Regions from separate parts of the Allobrachymonas sp. genome, predicted to be linked through region 3. Evidence: predicted binding sites of a transcription regulator. Region 3 holds the regulator's gene; each other region holds the start of a gene.
What was found. Region 3 encodes sigma-54, which starts transcription at its own class of promoters, with help from an activator protein. Its sites were predicted from a motif close to TGGCANGNAANCTGCTTT; they were not measured.
Positions count from the first base shown of each region.

Region 1 (6,729 bases), on a different contig from region 3:
GCCGGAGCAGGGGCCGCGGCGGCAGGGGCCCGCGCAGGCAGGTCGGCAGCGCTGGCCGTGGAATCCGGCAGGATCCACACGTCCACGCTGCTGCCGCCACGCTGCATCGAGGCGATTTCGGTATCGCCCATGGCCAGTCGTGCCATGCCGCCGGGCAGGGCCATCCAGCCGTCGCCATCCCGGATGGCAAAGACCCTGAGCACGACGGGGCGCGAGGTGAGTTGCGCGGCACCGCTCGCGCCATCCTGCCGCCAGCAGGCGGTTTCGGACAGCGGCATGTACTGCTGAAGGGTGTAGTCTCCTCCATGCTGGTGGATGCGCGATTCCATGTCCTGCAGCTGATCGGGGCGCAGATGGGCGCCCAGCTCCGAGGCAAAGCCGTGGTACAGGTCGCTGCCAGCATAGGTGGGCTTGATGGCCATCTGGGTCAGGCGCGGGAGGGCCTGTGGCAGCACGGCCTCTTCGCCGCACCACCAGGTTGCCAGGGCCGGCAACTGCAGGGGGGCGCCCAGCAGGTGTTCGGCAATGGCTGGCAGAAAACCCAGCACGGCCGGGGATTCCAGAAACCCGCTGCCGGGGCTGTTGGCCACCACCACGTTGCCTGCGCGCAGGACCTGCAGCAGTCCGGCCACACCGAGCGCCGATTCGGGGCGCAGCTCCAGCGGGTCCATCCAGTCGTCGTCCACGCGGCGCAGGAGCCCGTGCACGCGCACCAGCCCCTGGGTGGTTTTGAGGTAGAGCTTTTCCTGGTGAACGCGCAGGTCGCCGCCTTCGACCAGGGGAATGCCCAGAAAACGGGCCAGATAGGCCTGCTCGAACCATGTTTCGTTCATCTGCCCCGGGGTGAGCAGCACCAGCGTGGGCGTTTCGCCGGCGCCCACCAGCGGCTGACAGTGGGCACGCAGGCTCGTGAGCAGGGCCTGATAGGCATGGATCAGCTTGGGCACTCCGAGCTGCTCGAAGGTGTCCGGAAACTGCTGCCGCACGAGGTGGCGGTTTTCCAGCAGATAACCCAGCCCCGAAGGGGCCTGGGTGCGCTGGGTCATGAGGTGCCAGCCCCCCGCAGGACCCCGGACGAGATCGAAGGCCACCAGATGCAGGTAATGCCGCTGCGCGATGCCGTGCATGGCGCGGAGGTAGCCTGGATGGCCCTGCACCAGGGCCGAGGGCAGCAGACCATCGCGCAGCAGCTCCTGTCGGCCGTAGATGTCCTGCAGAATGCGCTCCAGCAGCTCCGCGCGCTCCAGGATGCCGGCCGAGAGCGTGGCCCATTCGGCGGGGGGAATCAACAGGGGCAGGAGATCGACTTCCCACGGGCGCTGGGCGCCCTGGCTGTCGGAATAGACGTTGTAGCTGATGCCGTTGCCCAGCACCATGCGCCGCAGGCGCAGCAGCCGCTGGGTGAGATCGTCCGGCGTCTTGCGGGCCAGTGCATCGAAGAAGGTGCGCCAGTGCGGGGCCATGTCGGCGGGCGACAGGGGACCGGCGCTTTCAGGCACGGAACGGCCGAGCAGCTCGCTGTAGTGCCCGGCGGTGGACGGCACGTCGAGTCCCGGAAGCGTCCAGCCGGCATCACCTCCAGGTGCAACCGGTGCGGCGTCGAGAGAGGCTTGGGGTGCATTCATGGAGCTAGTCTAGCGACAGCCGGTCCTGCCTGCAGGCCGTATGGCACACAGCCTGTCGCATGCCCGACAAATACGCACGCTTTTTCATGTCGCAAGGCCCTGCACGATGCGCCCATGCCACGGACAGGCAGAGGGCGCATGGCATGATGCGCATGCGTACTTTGGTACGTTCCATTTTCTATTGATGAGGTCCTTGGTGCATGGCTGGTGCACGCATGTCTTTTCGCTCGCTGGGGTGGCCCCAGGCCTGGCGCCGTTTTTCCGTCACTCCTGCCGCTCTGTGCTGGCTCGCGGGGGTGGCCGTGCAGCTGCAGCAGGCCAGGCTGTGGACGGGGGTGTCCTACGCAAGCAGTGCAGGCGCAGCCCTGCTGCTGGCGCTGCTCTGGCTGCGTCGCAGGCATCTGCCCGCGCCATGGCTGTATCTGGCTCTGGCGGTGCTGGGGTGGAGTCTGACGGGCCTGCGGGCGGTGCAGGTGGCCTCGCAGGCACTGGACCGGGATCTGCAGGGACGCGATCTGGTCGTGGTGGGCCGTGTGGTGGGACTGCCTCAATGGGGGGAGGACGGCACGCGCCTTGCCTTGCAGGTGGAGTCTGCCCTGCAGGAGGGTGCGGCAGTGCAGCTCCCGCCACGGCTGGCACTGGGCTGGTACCGTCTTCGCTCCTGGCGGGGGCGCGAGGTGCAACCCGAAGGTGCTGCCCCGGTATCCGAGGAACTCGCCTCAGCCCCTTCCGAGCCCTGCCGCATGTGCGTCATGCCGGGCGAGCAGTGGCGCATGACCGTGCGCCTCAAGCAGCCGCACGGCAACCGCAATCCCTGGGCCTTCGACAGCGAACTCTGGATGTGGGACCAGGGGCTGGGCGCCACGGGCTACGTGCGCGGCGGGCGCTCCGGCGCACCGGCTGAACGGTTGGCCGATGCGCGTCCCCTTGATGCTGCCGCCTGGATCGACCGCGCCCGTGTCGCCGTCCGCACCCGCATCTACCAGGTCGTGGCACCCGGCGTCGTTCCCTGGGAGCAGGGCCGGGCTGCTGCCGCACCCCCGGCGGGAGGTGGCGCAGGGCGGGCGCGGGTGGCCGGGGTGCTGGCTGCGCTGGTCATGGGGGACCAGTCGGCCATCGATCGGGACGACTGGGACATCTTCCGCATCACCGGCGTGGCGCACCTCATGAGCATTTCCGGGCTCCACATCACCATGTTCGCCTGGCTGGCTTCGGGGCTGGTCGGCTGGGGCTGGCGCCGCACGGCGCGCTGGAAGTGGCCCCTGTGCCTGGCCATTCCGGCACCGCGCGCAGCTCTGTGGGGCGGGGTGCTGCTGGCATGGCTGTATGCGCTGTTCAGCGGCTGGGGGGTGCCGGCTCAGCGCACCGTGTGCATGCTGGTGGTCCTGGCAGTCCTGCGGTCCGGCGGGCGGCAATGGCCCTGGCCGGCCCTGTGGGCCGTGGCCGCTGCCGCCGTGGTGGCCTGGGACCCCTGGGCGCTTCTGCAGGCGGGGTTCTGGCTCAGCTTCGTGGCCGTCGGCATTCTGTTCGCAGCGGGGCAGGAGCAGACGGCGCCGGCAGATGGCTGGCGGGCCCGCATCATGCACACTCTGGCCGGATTCGGACGCGAGCAAATGCTGGTGCTGGCGGCCCTGACACCGCTGACGCTGATGATCTTCGGGCAGGTTTCGCTCGTGGGTACCCTGGCCAACCTGGTGGCCGTGCCCGTCGTAACCCTGCTCGTCACTCCGCTGGCCATGCTCGGGGCGCTGTGCTCGCCCCTGTGGCTGGCGGCAGCCTGGTGCGTGCAGCAGCTCATGGCGCTGCTGGGCTGGCTGGCATCGTGGCCGTGGGCGCAGTACCAGGCTGCACAGGCGCCCTGGTGGGCCGGTGTGCTGGGCGTGGCCGGAGGGGTGCTGCTGTGCATGCGCGGGCCCTGGCCCTTGCGATGGCCGGGAGCGCTGATGATGGTGCCCGTGCTGGCCTGGCAGGCCCCACGGCCGGATGCAGGGGAGTTCGAGGTCCTCATGACCGACATCGGGCAGGGCAGCGCGCTGGTGGTACGCACGGCACGGCACACCCTGCTCTATGACGCGGGCCCACGTTATGGCGCGCACAGCAATGCGGGCGACCGCGTGCTGCTGCCGCTGTTCCACGCGCTCGACGAGACCCCCGACGTGGCCGTGCTCAGCCATTCCGACACCGATCACATCGCGGGCATCGAGCCGCTGCTGCAGGCCTATCCGCACCTGCCCCTGCTCGGATCCATCGCCCCGGACCACCCCCTGCAGCAGCTGCGGGCCGTCGAACCCTGCAGCGTGGGTCAGGACTGGCAGTGGGAAGGGGTGGACTTCCGGTTCCTGCACCCGCTCGAAACCGACTATGTGCCCCAGGCCAAGACCAACGCCATGAGCTGCGTGCTGCGTGTGAGCAACGGACGCCGCACCGTGCTGCTCACCGGAGATGCCGAAGCGCCACAGGAAGCCGCCATGCTGGCCCGCACGCCCCCTGAATGGCTGCGGGCCGATGTGCTCGTGGCGGGGCATCATGGCAGCAGAACGTCCAGCAGCCAGCCCTGGCTGCAGGCCGTGGCGCCGCACTGGACCCTCATCCAGCATGGCTACCGCAACACCTATCACCATCCCCATCCGCAGGTGCTGGCGCGCCTGCACAGCGTGGGCACCATCGTGGTGCAGACAGACCAATGTGGTGCGGGGTGGTGGAGTTCGGCCACCAATGCCATCCGCTGCGAGAGGGAAGTCCACCGGCACTACTGGCAGCACGAGGTGCCCACGCTTCCCTGAAACCCTGCAGATTCCTGCGCAGGGCCGCTGTACCGGCCTGTGTCCGCGCGAAAATGGAGCCGTCCCGTCCCGGGTCTCCTGTCTCTGGAGCAGAGAAAACGGCGTGGGCGCCTCCTGCATTTCCCTGTCGTGTGCATGTCTTTTCGGCATGGGCTCTGCAAGTCGGCATCAAACTTGCTGCACTGCCCACAAACAGGTGCGTGGGCAGTCTGGGGCGCCCGAGCCACACCCTCCGTCACGGACCTGCGGACAACTACAGGAGATTGGTTCATGCTCGCATTCGACGAAATGTATGCCTCGGTCCCATATGCGGATGCCCCGACCAGGCAGCAATACCAGCGCTACGCGCAATGGCTGTCCCATCAGCCCATGCAGACCATGCTCCACCGGCGGGAGGAAGCCGAGTTCATCTTCCGTCGCGTCGGCATCACCTTCGCCGTCTACGGCGACAAGGATGCCGACGGATCGGGCACCGAACGTCTCATCCCGTTCGATCTCATTCCCCGCATCATTCCCCATTCCGAGTGGGATCTGCTCGAACGCGGCCTGACGCAGCGTGTCACGGCGCTCAACCGCTTCCTGCACGACATCTACCATGACCAGGAAATCGTCCGTGCCGGCGTCGTGCCAGCCGAGCAGATCCTGCACAACTCGCAGTTCCGCAAGGAGATGGTCGGCGTCGATGTTCCCAACCAGGTCTATTCGCATATCAGCGGCATCGACATCGTGCGGGCTCCTGACGCCGCAGGGGTAGGGGAGTATTACGTCCTCGAAGACAACCTGCGCGTGCCCAGCGGCGTGAGCTACATGCTGGAAAACCGCAAGATGATGATGCGGCTCTTCCCAGAGCTCTTCCGCAGCTACCAGGTGGCCCCCGTGGCCCACTATGCCGACCTGCTGCTCGAAACCCTGCGGGCAAGCGCCCCCACCGGCGTGCCCGACCCGGTGGTGGTGGTCCTCACTCCCGGCATGTACAACAGCGCCTATTTCGAGCATGCCTTCCTGGCCCAGCAGATGGGGGTGGAGCTCGTCGAAGGGCAGGACCTTTTCGTCAAGGACGGCTTCCTCTACATGCGCACCACCCGGGGGCCCGAGCGTGTCGATGTGATCTACCGCCGTGTGGATGACGACTTCCTCGATCCCAAGGTCTTCCGGCCCGACTCCGCACTCGGCTGTGCAGGCTTGCTCGACGTGTACCGCGCCGGCCGTGTCACCATCTGCAACGCAGTCGGCACCGGCATTGCGGACGACAAGTCCATCTACCCCTATGTGCCCCGCATGATCGAGTTCTACCTCGGTGAAAAGCCTATTCTGCACAACGTACCCACCTGGATGTGCCGCAAGCCCGACGACCTCGCCTACGTGCTCGCGCACCTGGAGGAGCTGGTCGTCAAGGAAGTGCACGGTGCCGGCGGCTACGGCATGCTCATCGGCCCTACGGCCAGCAAGGCCGAAATCGAGGAATTCCGGGCCGTGCTCAAGGCCCGTCCCGAGGGCTACATTGCGCAGCCTACCCTCAGCCTGTCGAGCTGCCCCACGCTGGTCGATGCAGGCGTGGCACCCCGCCACATCGATCTGCGCCCCTTCGTGCTCAGCGGCAAGACCGTGCAGATGGTGGCGGGTGGCCTCACCCGCGTGGCGCTCAAGGAAGGCTCGCTCGTCGTCAACTCGTCGCAGGGCGGGGGAACCAAGGACACCTGGGTGGTCTGAGCCGCGGGCGCTCCATCCCCTTTCAGGGAGCCCTGCGGATGCTGCCGAGCAGGGCTTTCCACCGGATGCCGGACGTGCCGTCTCCCATGGCGCGGGCCGATACAGGCAGACAGACCATTACATCGCCACATATCATGCTTTCCCGTACTGCCGACCACCTTCTCTGGATGTCCCGCTACATCGAGCGGGCCGAAAACACCGCCCGCATGCTCGACGTCAACTACCAGACCAGCATGCTGCCACAGTCCGCGCTGCAGGCTGAGCAGGGCTGGGCAGGCATGCTCTCGATCTGCGAGCTGCTCCCTGCCTATCGCGCCAAGTATGGCGACATCCAGCCGGACAAGGTCATCACCTTCATGGCGGCCGATGCCGACAACCCTTCCTCCATCATCGCCTGCATCCAGGCCTCGCGCGAGAATGCCCGTGCCGTGCGCGGCAGCCTCACCACCGAGGTGTGGGAGACCTACAACCAGATCTGGCTCGAAGCCCGGCGCCAGCTGCGCGAGGGCATCCTGCAGACCGATCCCAGCGCCTTCTTCGAATGGGTCAAGCTCCACTCCCACCTGGCGCGGGGCGTGATCCTCGGCACCATGCTGCTCGACCAGTCGGTC
Region 1 is NZ_JAYRLV010000005.1:40,789-47,517, reverse strand. Features, by position in the region: gene ACE3P9_RS05825 (circularly permuted type 2 ATP-grasp protein) at 1-1,625, opposite strand, end outside; gene ACE3P9_RS05820 (DNA internalization-related competence protein ComEC/Rec2) at 1,841-4,408, shown strand; gene ACE3P9_RS05815 (circularly permuted type 2 ATP-grasp protein) at 4,679-6,118, shown strand; gene ACE3P9_RS05810 (alpha-E domain-containing protein) at 6,253-6,729, shown strand, end outside.
Region 1: a site for sigma-54 is predicted at 4,553-4,570, ahead of ACE3P9_RS05815 (circularly permuted type 2 ATP-grasp protein). Genes of this name have one in related genera too.

Region 2 (6,729 bases), on a different contig from region 3:
GGCTGCAGGCGTCATGGCGTAGCTTTCCGTGAGGCCCATGCCGATGCTTTCGGCCTGCAGCAGCTCGAACAGCGGCTTCTTGACCCGGTGATCCGGGCAGGCGGGGTAGCCCGGTGCAGGTCGGATGCCGCGGTAGGACTCGGCGATCAGGGCGGCGTTGTCGAGGGCTTCGTCGCGTGCGTAGCCCCACAGGTCGGTACGGACGCGCTGGTGCAGGTATTCGGCAAAGGCTTCGGCCAGCCGGTCCGCCAGGGACTTGAACAGGATGCTGGAATAGTCGTCGTGCGTGGCGGCATAGACGGCTTCCCGCACTTCGGCCCCGATGCCGGCCGTGACCGCAAAGGCGCCCAGATAGTCGCGGCCCGGTTCCCCGTCCGCAGGGAAGTCGGTGGGAGCCGGTACCGGCAGGCGGTCGCGCGGGGCAACGAAGTCCGCCAGGCAGCGGCTTGGACGCTGCACGCCGCCGATCACCTGTTTTTCGGTCTGCTGGCGCACGCCGTGCCACACGAGCAGCGGGGTGGAGCGGGACTCATCGGCATAGAGAGCGATGTCGTCGTGGTGCACCGTGTTGGCGGGCCACAGCCCCATCACGCCGTTGGCGGTCAGCCAGCGGTGCTCGATGATCTGGTCGAGCATGGCGAGGCCGTCGGCATAGACCTTGCGGGCCTCCTCGCCCACCACCTCGTCCTGCAGGATGGCCGGGAAGCTGCCGGCCAGATCCCAGGTCTGGAAGAACGGTCCCCAGTCGATGTAGGGCCGCAGCGTGGCCAGATCGACGTGGCGGAATTCGCGTCGCCCGATGAAGTGCGGGCGAGGCGGCACATAGGCCGTCCAGTTGATCGGCGTGGCGTTGGCACGGGCCTTGCTCAGCGGCCACAGCACCTGCTGCTTCTTGCCGGCGTGCTGCTGGCGGATGCGTTCGTAGTCGGTGTGCAGGTTCTCGACGAAGCCATCGTGGCCGTCGCCGAGCAGGTTCTGGGCCACGCCCACGCTGCGCGAGGCATCGGGCACGTAGACCACCGGGCCTTCGTAGTGCGGGGCGATCTTGACGGCCGTGTGCACCCGGCTCGTGGTGGCGCCCCCGATGAGCAGCGGAATGTGGCGCAGGCGGAAGTGGTCGTCCTTCTGCATCTCGGAGGCGACGTACTGCATTTCCTCCAGGCTCGGGGTGATGAGCCCGGACAGGCCGATGATGTCCGCCCCTTCGGCCTTGGCGCGGGCCAGGATCTCGTGGCAGGGCACCATGACGCCCATGTTCACGACCTCGAAGTTGTTGCACTGGAGCACGACGGTGACGATGTTCTTGCCGATGTCGTGCACGTCGCCCTTGACGGTGGCCATGATGATGCGGCCGCGCGACTTCACGTCCATGCCGGCGGCTTCCTGCTGGCGCTTTTCCTCTTCTATGTAGGGCACCAGATGCGCCACGGCCTGCTTCATGACGCGGGCGGACTTGACCACCTGCGGCAGGAACATCTTGCCCTGGCCGAACAGGTCGCCCACCACGTTCATGCCGTCCATGAGCGGGCCTTCGATGACATGCAGCGGGCGGCCGCCCTTGCGCAGCACCTCCTGGTAGGCTTCCTCGGTGTCCTCGACGATGAAGTCGGTGATGCCGTGCACCAGGGCATGGCTCAGGCGCTCGTTGACGGGGGCGTTGCGCCATTCGAGCTTGCGGCTGTCGTCGCGGGCGGCGCCCTTGGCGGATTCGGCGATTTCGAGCAGGCGCTCGGCGGCATCGGGGCGGCGGTTGAGCACCACGTCCTCGACGCGGGTGCGCAGATCGGGATCGAGCTCGTCGTACACCCCGATCATGCCGGCGTTGACGATGCCCATGTCCATGCCCGCCTGGATGGCGTGGTAGAGGAACACGGTATGGATGGCCTCGCGCACCGGCTCGTTGCCGCGGAAGCTGAAGGACACGTTCGAAACCCCGCCCGACACCTTGGCGCCCGGCAGGTGGGCCTTGATCCAGCGCGTGGCCTCGATGAAGTCGACCGCGTAGTTGTTGTGCTCGTCGATGCCGGTGGCAATGGCGAAGACGTTGGGGTCGAAGATGATGTCTTCGGGCGGAAAGCCGATCTCGTCGACCAGCAGCCGGTAGGCCCGCTCGCAGATGGCGGTCTTGCGCTCGTAGGTGTCGGCCTGGCCCTGTTCGTCGAAGGCCATGACCACCACGGCCGCGCCATAGCGCTTGCACAGCAGGGCCTCGTGGCGGAACTTCTGCTCGCCTTCCTTGAGGCTGATGGAGTTGACGATGGCCTTGCCCTGGATGCAGCGCAGACCGGCCTCGATGACCTCCCACTTGGAGCTGTCCACCATGATGGGCACGCGGGCGATCTCGGGTTCGCTGGCGATCAGGTTGAGGAAGCGCACCATCGCGGCCTTGCTGTCGAGCATGGCCTCATCCATGTTGATGTCGATGATCTGGGCGCCGTTTTCCACCTGCTGGCGGGCCACCGCCAGGGCCTCCTCGTACTGGCCGTTGAGAATCAGCCGGGCAAACGCCTTGGACCCCGTGACGTTGGTGCGTTCGCCGATGTTGACGAAAAGATGGCCCTTGCCGATCACCAGGGGTTCGAGCCCCGACAGGCACATGGCCGGGGGTGTGGTGGTATCGGGTGTGTCGGAAATAGGGGCCTCGCCCGCAGTGGAAATGGAAGACAAGATGCGACCTCGGGAATGATCATCTCCGCATGCGCCGCGCAAGGCGGGCACCGGAAGGGGCTCGGCCCCCGGAGCAGGGGCGGCAATGACTGTGGATGATACCTATCCCGCGATGGCCTCGGCCACCCTGGGCGCTTCCGGAGCGGCGTCCGGCCGTGCGCGAGGCATGTGCCAAGGCGGCTCCAGAGGCCCCGTGCGCGGATGCCATGGACGTCCGGGTGCAAACACAGGATACATTTCGCACTGTATTGGTGCGCCCGTGCCCCGTGAGGCACCGTACCGAGCAACAGGCCGGTACAGGGGAACCAGAGGCGTGCCGTAAGCTGCCGGAAAGCTCCATGCTGCGCTGCAACCTCCTCTGGCGCAGGCACAAAAGCAGGATGCGTATCTGCATCTTTTGCGTGGGGTGCTTGCGCAAGAATGAAGGACAGGGGCGGTGCGTGCTGGCCGGGGCGGACAGGCCGGCCAGCCCGGGGCTCCGGCAGGCGCCCCAAGTTGCACCTGGCACCGGCTGACTGGCGGATGGGGTGCACCATGCCGGATGCACGTCCCTGGTGCACCTGGTGCCAAAATGTGTTGGCATGGTTCCTGCTACACCGTCCGCATCATCAACTGCAATGGAAGCAACGTCCATGAAGAAATCGCTCCTCTCCCTCGCCGCACTGGCTGCTGCCGCTTCCTGCGGCGCCGTCTGGGCTGAAGATGCAGCCGCTCCTGCTGCCGCAGCTCCCGCTTCTGCCGCCGCCACCCCGGCGCCTGCGGCAGAGGCCAGCTCCCCGCTGTCCTTCAACATCGGTCTGGTGAGCCTGTACAAGTACCGTGGTCAGGACCAGTACTTCACGGGCAGCGAGCATTATTCCCGTCCGGCTCTGCAGGGCGGCGTGGACTACGCGTTCTCCAATGGGCTGTATCTCGGCAACTGGAACTCCACCATCAAGCTGCCCGATCCCACCAGCACCTCCGGCAAGAATGCCAACGTGGAAATGGACTTCTACGGCGGCTACAAGTTCGCCACCGGCCCCCTGGGCTGGGACGTCGGCGTGCTGCGCTACCAGTACCCCGGTGCCAATGCCCTGAGCACCACCGAGCTGTACGCAGGTGCCACCTATAAGGAACTCACGCTCAAGTACTCGCACACCGTGTCGAGCAAGTACTTCGGTCTTGAGAACGGCCGCAACACCGGCTACCTGAACCTGGCCTGGGCGCATCCCCTGCGTGACGGCCTCACGTTCAACGCCTCCGTGGGCCATACCTTCATGACCAGCGACGTGCGCGCCGCCGGTCTGCCCAGCTACACCGACTACAGCGTGGGCGTGGCCTGGGACTTCATGCCCAAGACCACCCTGACCGCTGCCTTCGTGGGCGCCGACAAGTCCAGCAACTATGGCTACGTCAACAAGGGCAAGGCCATCCTGGGCGTCAAGTACACCTTCTGATCATCTGAACAAGGATCCATACACCATGAAACTCGTGACCGCCATCATCAAACCCTTCAAGCTCGACGAAGTCCGCCAGGCACTGTCGGATGTGGGCGTGCAGGGCATCACCGTGACCGAGGTCAAGGGCTTCGGTCGCCAGAAAGGCCACACCGAGCTGTACCGCGGCGCCGAATACGTCGTCGACTTCCTGCCCAAGGTCAGGGTCGAGGCTGCCGTCGAAGACACCCTGGTCGACCAGGTTGTCGAGGCTATCGAGAATGCCGCCCGCACCGGCAAGATCGGCGACGGCAAGATTTTCGTGTCTCCGCTGGAGCAGGTCATCCGCATCCGCACCGGCGAGACCGGCAGCGTGGCGCTGTAAGGGCCGCAAGGCTGCAATCCATCGAGGAATTTCATCATGAAGAAATCGTTCCTTCCCTTCCTGGCCCTGGCCGGTGCCGGGCTGGCTCTGGCCAGCGGCAGCACCTGGGCGCAGGACGCCGCTTCCGCAGCCGCTCCGGCTGCCTCGGCTGCGGCTTCTGCCGTCAAGGCCACCGTCAACAAGGGCGATACCGCCTGGCTGTTGGTGTCCACCGTGCTCGTCATCATGATGAGCATCCCCGGTCTGGCGCTGTTCTACGGCGGTCTGGCCCGTGCCAAGAACATGCTGTCCGTGCTGATCCAGGTGTTCGTGGTGTTCTCGCTGGTGAGCGTGCTGTGGGCCCTGTACGGCTACAGCCTGGCGTTCAACGGCGGCGGCTACTTCATCGGTGACCTGGGCAAGGCCTTCCTGGCAGGCGTCACGCCGACCTCTCTGGCCGACACCTTCAGCCCCGATGCCAAGCTGCCCGAGCTGGCCTTTGTGGCCTTCCAGTGCTCGTTCGCTGCCATCAGCGCTGCGCTGATCGTGGGTGCCTTCGCCGAGCGTGCGCGCTTTGTGGCCGTGCTGGCGTTCTCCGCCCTGTGGTTCACCTTCAGCTATGCGCCGATCGCCCACATGGTGTGGAGCGGCAATGGCTACCTGTTCAAGGCGGGCGCACTCGACTTCGCCGGCGGCACCGTGGTGCACATCAACGCCGGTATCGCCGGTCTGGTGGGTGCCTACGTCATCGGCAAGCGCACCGGCTTCGGCAAGGAAGCGTTCATGCCCCACAGCCTGACGCTGACCATGGTGGGTGCCTCTCTGCTGTGGGTGGGCTGGTTCGGCTTCAACGCCGGCTCCGCTCTCGAAGCCAACGGCATCGCCGCTCTGGCCTTCGTGAACACGCTGCTGGCGACCGCCATGGCTGCCATGTCCTGGATCGGCACCGAAGCGCTCAAGAAGCACAAGCCCTCCATGCTGGGTGCTGCCTCCGGCGCCGTGGCCGGCCTCGTGGCCATCACGCCGGCTGCCGGTACCGTGGGCCCCATGGGCGCCATCGTCCTCGGCCTGATCGCTGGCCCCGTCTGCCTGTGGGGTGTGACTGGCCTCAAGCGCCTGCTCAATGTCGATGACGCCTTCGACGCCTTCGGCGTGCACGGTGTCGGCGGTATCCTGGGCGCCCTGATGACCGGCGTGCTCACGGCTCCCAGCCTGGGTGGCACCGGCGCGGCCGACTACAACATGGCTCACCAGATGTGGGTGCAGTTCCAGGGCGTGATCATCACCATCCTGTGGTCCGGCATCGTGTCCTTCATCGCCTACCGTCTGGTGGATCTGGTGTTCGGCCTGCGTGTGCCCGAAGACGAAGAGCGCGAAGGTCTGGACATCACCAGCCACGGCGAAGCAGCCTACAACCGCTGAGCAAGCTGATGCATGTGCTCCGGGCCCTGTGCCCGGGGCCGCATCTCCCGAGCCGCCACGGAATTCCGTGGCGGCTTTTTTTCGTGGCAACGGCTGGGCGCAAAAAAGGCCGGCACTGTCGTGCCGGCCTGGGGACGCCTGTCTGGCGTTCTGGGGGATGTCTCCTCGTCCCTCGTGGCTGCACCGGAATGCAGATCGAGTGGCGCCACTGTAAGGCCGCGCGCAGTCCCCGTCGCTCCGTACTTACCCTTGCTGGCTCCCGGCGGGTGGACGAGGGGAGAGGTGGGACGTCGCGGGGCGCTGCGAGGCCGTCTGCTGGGCGGACTGTCTTGTTTTCGTCATGGATGAGGCACAGTTTGTTACGAATGACCGGGCTATGGTACATAGAAAAGGGCGAGTGGAGCCGATGGGTACCGTCCCGAGGGCGGATGCGAGCGATGTGTCTTTACATGAGCTGGGCCTGCTAAGTGCATGCGGGATCGGCATAAAGACGGAGTGCGACGGGAGAAATACGGCGTTTGTTACAAGATGACCATATGTAAATAAATGTTTCTCAGACAATCGAACCATCTGCTCGCACTGCACAACAACGATTACAGGCGATGCTTTGTCCGTCGCAGGGAGGTCTGCCATGAGCCATTCGATCTGCCGTCGTGCGCCCCCGTTCCCTCGGGCCCGGGAGGCGTCATGGAAAGGGGTAGCCATGGCTGCGCTGCTGGCCGGTGCCGCCCCCTGGGCACAGGCGCAGGAGGGTGGTGCACCCAGGGCGCCGGAGCGGCAGCCCGCAGCGTCCGATGCGGACAGGCCGGCGCCCTACAGCGCGCAGGCGCATGACGCGCTGGTGGCGGACTGGCGCGCGGG
Region 2 is NZ_JAYRLV010000003.1:175,252-181,980, reverse strand. Features, by position in the region: gene metH (methionine synthase) at 1-2,658, opposite strand, end outside; gene ACE3P9_RS04680 (TorF family putative porin) at 3,300-4,103, shown strand; gene ACE3P9_RS04675 (P-II family nitrogen regulator) at 4,129-4,467, shown strand; gene ACE3P9_RS04670 (ammonium transporter) at 4,504-5,868, shown strand; gene ACE3P9_RS04665 (tetratricopeptide repeat protein) at 6,500-6,729, shown strand, end outside.
Region 2: a site for sigma-54 is predicted at 3,245-3,262, ahead of ACE3P9_RS04680 (TorF family putative porin). Genes of this name have one in related genera too.

Region 3 (6,729 bases):
CATGCCGGAAGCGGTGGGGGCCTTCATGGTCAGCTCCGCGCTCATCACCGTCTGCGGGTTCACGGGCTGGTTCGAGCGGGTCATGAACCGCATTCCCCTGTCGGTGGCGGCGGCCCTGCTCGCCGGAGTGCTGGCGCGGTTTTCCATGCAGGCATTCGCGGCAGCGGGCTCGGCCCCGGTGCTTGTCATCGGCATGCTGCTGGCCTACCTGCTCGGCAAGCGCCTGAGCCCGCGCTATGCGGTGGTGTGGACGCTGGCCGTCGGGGTGGTGCTCGTCGCGCTCGGCGGGCACCTCTCGCTGCACGATCTGCATGCCGACTGGGCGCATCCGGTCTTCACGGCGCCGGTCTTTTCCATGGCAGCCATCACCAGCCTGGCGCTGCCGCTGTTCGTCGTCACCATGGCATCGCAGAACCTGCCGGGCGTGGCAGCCTTTCGTGCCGCCGGGTACGAGCTGCCCACGTCCGTGCTCGTCACCGTCACCGGCATGGTGGGGCTCGCCCTGGCGCCGCTGGGATGCTATGCCATCAATTTCAGCGCCATCACCGCCTCCATCTGCATGGGCGATGAAGCCCATCCCGACCCCGACCGCCGCTACGTCGCCGCCGTGGTGTGGGGGCTGTGGATGCTGCTCATCGGCCTCTTCGGCACCGTGGTCACGGGCCTGCTCATGGCCTTTCCGCACGAGTTCATTGCCGCCATTGCAGGGCTTGCGCTCCTCTCGACCATTGCCAGCAGCCTCGTGACTGCGCTCGACGTGACGCGCCACCGCGATGTGGCCGTCATCACTTTTCTCGTCACCCTCAGCGGGGTGGAGGTGGCTGGCGTGGGTTCGGCCTTCTGGGGCGTGGTGGCCGGGGTGGTGGCGCTCCTGGTGCAGGACTACATGCCCCGCCGCCGCATCTGAACGGCTCTTCGGCCCGGCCCGCGCGGGAGGCATCCGGCATCGCTACAATGGACCATACGTCCAACGAGCAAGAATCGTGCCGAACATGAAACCGTTGTCCTCCGCCTTGCCGGCCCTCGCGCTGGCTGTCGCCTGCCTGGGTCTGGTGCAGACCGCCCACGCCGAGCTGGCCGACCGCGCCAAGCCCCTCAACATCGAGGCCGACGCCATGCGCTACGACGATGCGCACAAGATCACCACCTTCACAGGGCGGGTCGTGGCCACCAAGGGCACCATTGTGCTGCGTGCCGACAAGGTCGAGGTGCGCCAGGATCCGCAGGGCAACCAGTTCATGTACGCCGAAGGCAGCGCGGGCCACCAGGCCTTCATGCGCCAGAAGCGCGAGGGACTCAACGAGTACATCGAGGGCGAGGCCAACCGCATCGAGCGGGACGACAGAACCCAGATCGCGCGCCTCACCGGCAACGCCCGCATGCGCCGCCTCGTGGGCACCCAGCTCGCCGACGAAGTCCGTGGCGACACCATCGTCTACAACGACCTCACCGAGGTCTACAACGTGGCCGGCGGCCCCTCCACCGGCGCCGGGGGCGCTGCCGCAGGGGCCGTGCCGGCCGGCCGGGTGCGCGCCGTCATCAATCCCGTGGGGCAGAGCGGCGGCAAATCCGCCCTGCCCATGCCCGCCACCCGGGCCGCCAGCAAGGGGGCGCGCGCCGCGTCGGCTCCCGTCACCACCCTGCGCTCCAGCGCCACCATCGGAGGCCGCCCATGAGCGATGCCGCTCCCGTATCTGCCCCGGCCGCCGACCTCCGCTGCGAGGGCGGCAGCCAGGGCCGTCCGCCTGCCGACGGCAGCGAACTGTGCGTGCGCCATCTCCAGAAGGCCTATGGCCGCCGCCGCGTCGTCAAGGACGTGTCCCTGAGCGTGCGCAAGGGCGAAGTCGTGGGCCTGCTCGGCCCCAACGGAGCCGGCAAGACCACATCCTTCTACATGATCGTCGGCCTCATCCGGGCCGACGGCGGCGCCATCTCCATCGATGGCCAGCCCGTCGAGGACCTGCCCATCCACCGCCGCTCACGCATGGGCCTGAGCTACCTGCCGCAGGAAGCCTCCATCTTCCGCAAGCTCAACGTCGAGGACAACATCCGCGCCGTGCTGGAGCTCCAGGTCGATGCCCACGGTAAGCCGCTCGACCGCGCCACCATCGACACCCAGCTCGATGCCCTGCTCGCCGACCTGCACATCACCCACCTGCGCGACACCCCCGCGCTCGCACTCTCCGGGGGCGAGCGCCGCCGGGTCGAAATCGCCCGTGCCCTTGCCAGCCAGCCGCGCTTCATCCTGCTCGACGAGCCCTTCGCCGGCATCGACCCCATCGCCGTCATCGAAATCCAGAAGATCATCGCCTTCCTCAAGGCGCGCGGCATCGGCGTGCTCATCACCGACCATAACGTGCGCGAAACCCTGGGCATCTGCGACCACGCCTACATCATCAGCGAAGGGGCCGTGCTCGCCTCGGGCACGCCCGAGCAGATCGTCTCCAACGCCGAAGTGCGCCGTGTCTACCTCGGCGAACACTTCCGCATGTGAGCGGACTCCGTCCATGAGCCGCTTCCCGCTGTACCTTCCGAAGCCGCCCTCCGTGCCATGAAAGCAGGACTGCAGCTGCGCACTGCGCAGAACCTCTCCCTCACGCCGCAACTCCAGCAGTCCATCCGCCTGCTGCAGATCTCCACGCTCGACATGCAGCAGGAGATCGACCAGATGCTGGCCGACAACCCCTTCCTGGAGCAGGACACCAGCGCCGAGGACGCGGCAGCCTCCGAGTCAGAGCCCGACGCTGCTGGCCACGCATCCGGCGATGTCGATGCCACCACCGGCCCCAGCGCAGAGGCAGGCAGTGACGACGGCATGGGCGCCACAGCCGAAGGCGGCTACGACGACCCCGAAGGCGCCGACGCCCCCGACACCAGCGAAGTCCTCTCCAGCGACGCCCCCGACCACACCGACCTCGCCAACGCCCAGACCGACGACTGGAGCGCCGGCTCCACCCGCGACGACAGCCCTGCCACCTCGGGCGACGACGAAGTCCTCTCCAGCAGCAGCGATGGTGACGACGACTGGGACAGCCTGCGCGTGAGCAGCGCCGGCAGCAGCCATGACGACGACGAGGACGAGCCCTCCGCCATCGAGCGCGCCGGCTGCCACGAAAGCCTGCAGGACTGCCTGCACCGCCAGGCCCTGGCCCTGCGCCTCGATACCAGCGAACAGGCCGCGCTGTACTTCCTCATCGAATCCCTCGACGACGACGGTTACCTCGAAGACACCCTCGGCGAACTCGCCCAGAGCCTGCAGGAGCGCAACCCCACCGGCGACCCCGAACGCGACGCCGAGGAGCACGCCGAACTCCTCCACCACCTCACCATGGCCCTGCGCCTGCTTCAGTCGCTCGACCCCGTCGGCGTCGGCGCGCGCGACCTGGCCGAATGCCTGCAGCTCCAGCTGCGTGCCCTCGACATCCCCGACGCCGACACCCCCCGCCTGCTCGCGCGCGAAGTCGCCCTCGACGTCTGCCGCCAGCCGCTCGACTACCTTGCCCGGCGCGACGTGCGCGGCCTCGGCAAGCTGCTGCCCTATTCGGCCGCGCACCTGCGCAGCGCCATGCAGCTCATCGCCACCCTCGAACCCAAGCCCGGCCGCGCCTTTGCCCAGACCGAGCGCAACATCGTCATCCCCGACGTGCTCGTGCGCGCCAACCAGGGCCGCGACGCCGCCAGCCGCCCCTGGAGCGTGCAGCTCAACCCCGCCGTCATGCCCCGCGTGCGCGTGCAGGAGATGTACGCCAGCGCCCTGCGCCACCACAAGGGCGAAGGCATCCAGGCCCTGCAGCAGCGCCTGCAGGAAGCCCGCTGGATGGTCAAGAGCATCCAGCAGCGCTTCGACACCATCCTGCGCGTGAGCACCGCCATCGTCGAGCGCCAGCACCGCTTCTTCGAGCAGGGCGTACTGGCCATGGAACCCCTCGTCCTGCGCGAAATCGCCGACGAACTCGGCCTGCACGAATCCACCGTCAGCCGCGTCACCAGCGCCAAATACATGAGCACCCCCTGGGGCACCTTCGAGCTCAAGTACTTCTTCGCCTCGGGCCTCGCCAGCGAAGACGGCAGCACCACCAGCAGCACCGCCGTGCGCGCCATGATCGGGAAACTCATCGCCGACGAACCCCCCGCCAAGCCCCTCAGCGACAACCGCCTCTGCGAACTCCTCCAGGAACGCGGCGTCCAGTGCGCCCGCCGCACCGTAGCCAAATACCGCGAAGCCCTGCGCATCCCCCCAGCCCATCTGCGCAAGGTGCTGGGGTAGGGAGGCGTCGCATCTGCATGGAACGGGGTGTGGAATGGGGTGCCCCAAAGCCATCAGGCCCAGGCGCCCGGCGCTGCAGCGCATGGCCATCCGACTCTCGCGCCAGAGGGCGACCAGACCAGATCGCTGCCCCTGTGCGCGGCAAGGGCCACCAGCCCCTCCTGCGCGATGCCCTTGAAAGAGCCCTCCACGGTGAACTCCCGGACTGCCTGAAGGATGAGTCGTGTATATCGGGGAGCACATGCGGGAACACATGGTCCCCGCAGAACATTCATCCACTCACTTCGCCACTCTCACCATCACCGCTGCAAAAACCTCCCGTCGCCGGGCAGCCGGAGCGGCAGCACCCCCTGTGCAGGCACGTCCTGCCTGCTCGCTGACACCACCTGTCAGGGACGCTTTCTATACTCGGTGCACCCGTCCCCCCATCCATGCCTCGCCACCGAACCAGAGAGGCGCCTTGGCCCGGAGCAGAGGGACAGACACTCTCAGGGAGCACGACTCATGGCAGACAACGAGCAACTGGCCCGCCGCCTCGGCATCATGCTGGAGCGGCTCTACCAGCGGCAGGCGCTCGACCGGCAGATCCTCGCCGTCGAATTCGGCGTCACCGAGCGCACCATCTACCGCGACCTCCAGCGCCTCGGCGACATCATCCGCCTGCGCGAAGACGGCCTCTACGAGCTGGCCCCCGGCTTTGGCTGCCGCATCGAGCCCCGCCACCTGCAGGCACTCGTCACGCTGCTCGGCTCCGACGGCCTGTTCCCCGAGCACGGCACCCGGTTCCTGCTCCCCCTGCTCGACGGAGACCGCGCCCGCAGCTACCTGGTCAAGGGCCCAGCCTACGAGCACGAGCGCGCCAGCAACCGCGCCTTCCAGACCCTCGACGACGCCATCCGTGACCGCCTGCAGTGCCACATCGTCTACGCAGACAAGGCCCGCACCATTGCCCCCTACCGCCTCGTCAACCAGCACGGCATCTGGTACCTGGTGGCCATGGATGCCGGTGTGCTCAAAACCTTCACCCTGCAGCGCTGCACCCACCTGGCCGTCACCGCCACCCCCTATCTTCCCGACCCCGCCATCGATGCCGAAATCACCCACGCCGACAGCATCTGGTTCGGCCCCAAGACCCTCGTCACCCTGCGTGTCACCGGCATGGCCATGTACTACTTCCGCCGGCGCGACCTCGTCCCTTCCCAGACCACCGTCGAAGAAGCCGACGACCACCTCCTCATCCGCACCGAAATCCGCAACCCCGAGCAAATCCTCCCCATCGTCCGCTACTGGATTCCGCACGTGCGCATCGTCTCCCCCGCCGACTACGCCACCCGCCTGCACCGCACCCTGACGCACTACCTCGACCTGGAGACACAGGCAGGCGCCACACCAGCCTGAACCCGTCGCGCGGCGACTCCTGCGCCCTGACGGAGGCTTGCTTCCGGTCCACCGCCGCCCCCTACCTCATCACCTCTGCACATCTGCTCCATGGGATTCCTGCTTGCCCTTCTTGTCGGCCTCGTAGTGGTCGGCGCTGCACTGGCCCTGCTGTGGTGGATCGTGCAGTGGGTCGTGATTCTGGCCGTGGCGGCGCTGGGCGTGCTCCTGAGCGTGGCCGCAGTCGTCCTCGGAGCCGTGGCCGTGGGCTGCGGACTCATCTACGTCACCACCTGGCTCGGCCTGTCTTCCTGGCTGGGAGACGCGCATCCCGTCCTGGTCCTGCTGGGCACCGTCACAGTCGGCACCCTCCTGTGCGCCGCACTGGCATGGGGTGTCCATGCACTGTGGAGCCGCTGGAGCCGCGACCGTTAAAAAGCAAGGCCTGGAACAGTTTATCTAGGCCGTGTTCACATTAGCCAGATGGATGCACTGCGAGTTGCAGAAATACGTTGAAGCGTGTGGCGAGTTTGTCGTAGCGGATTGTCAGTCAGCGGAATTGCTTGAGACGATTGAAGAAGCGCTCCACCAGATTTCTGGCTTTGTAGCGATGCCAATCGACCGCACGTCGTGTCTTGCGACTGCTGCGCGGGGGAATGATCGCTTGCGCCCCCTGCCTTCGATCCTCTGAACCAGGCTATCGCTGTCGTAGCCCTTGTCGGCAATGATGGCTCGGCCTCAAAATGCTCGATCAACGCTGCTGCTTGTGTGACATCGCCCACTTGCCCAGCAGTCAGGATCAAACGGATCGGATTGGCCAGAGCATCGACACAGGCGTGGATCTTGGTGGTCAGCCCGCCACGGGAGCGTCCGATGGCTTGGTCCTGATGCGTACCGTTTTTTCCGTGCCCCGGCAGCGTGCTGATGCGTACGAACAATCGTGGCGTCGATGAACAACACTTCAAGATCCGCATCGCCTTGCAGGGCGCGCGCAATGCGATCCCAGATTACGCCGGCCTCCCACCGTGCAAAGCGCACGTAGGCAGAGTGCCACTTGCCGAACTCCGTGGGTATGTCCCGGGGCC
Region 3 is NZ_JAYRLV010000002.1:95,313-102,041, reverse strand. Features, by position in the region: gene ACE3P9_RS02970 (benzoate/H(+) symporter BenE family transporter) at 1-907, shown strand, start outside; gene lptA (lipopolysaccharide transport periplasmic protein LptA) at 993-1,676, shown strand; gene lptB (LPS export ABC transporter ATP-binding protein) at 1,673-2,494, shown strand; gene rpoN (RNA polymerase factor sigma-54) at 2,552-4,267, shown strand; gene ACE3P9_RS02950 (helix-turn-helix transcriptional regulator) at 4,772-5,665, shown strand; gene ACE3P9_RS02945 (hypothetical protein) at 5,756-6,079, shown strand; gene ACE3P9_RS02940 (hypothetical protein) at 6,115-6,582, opposite strand.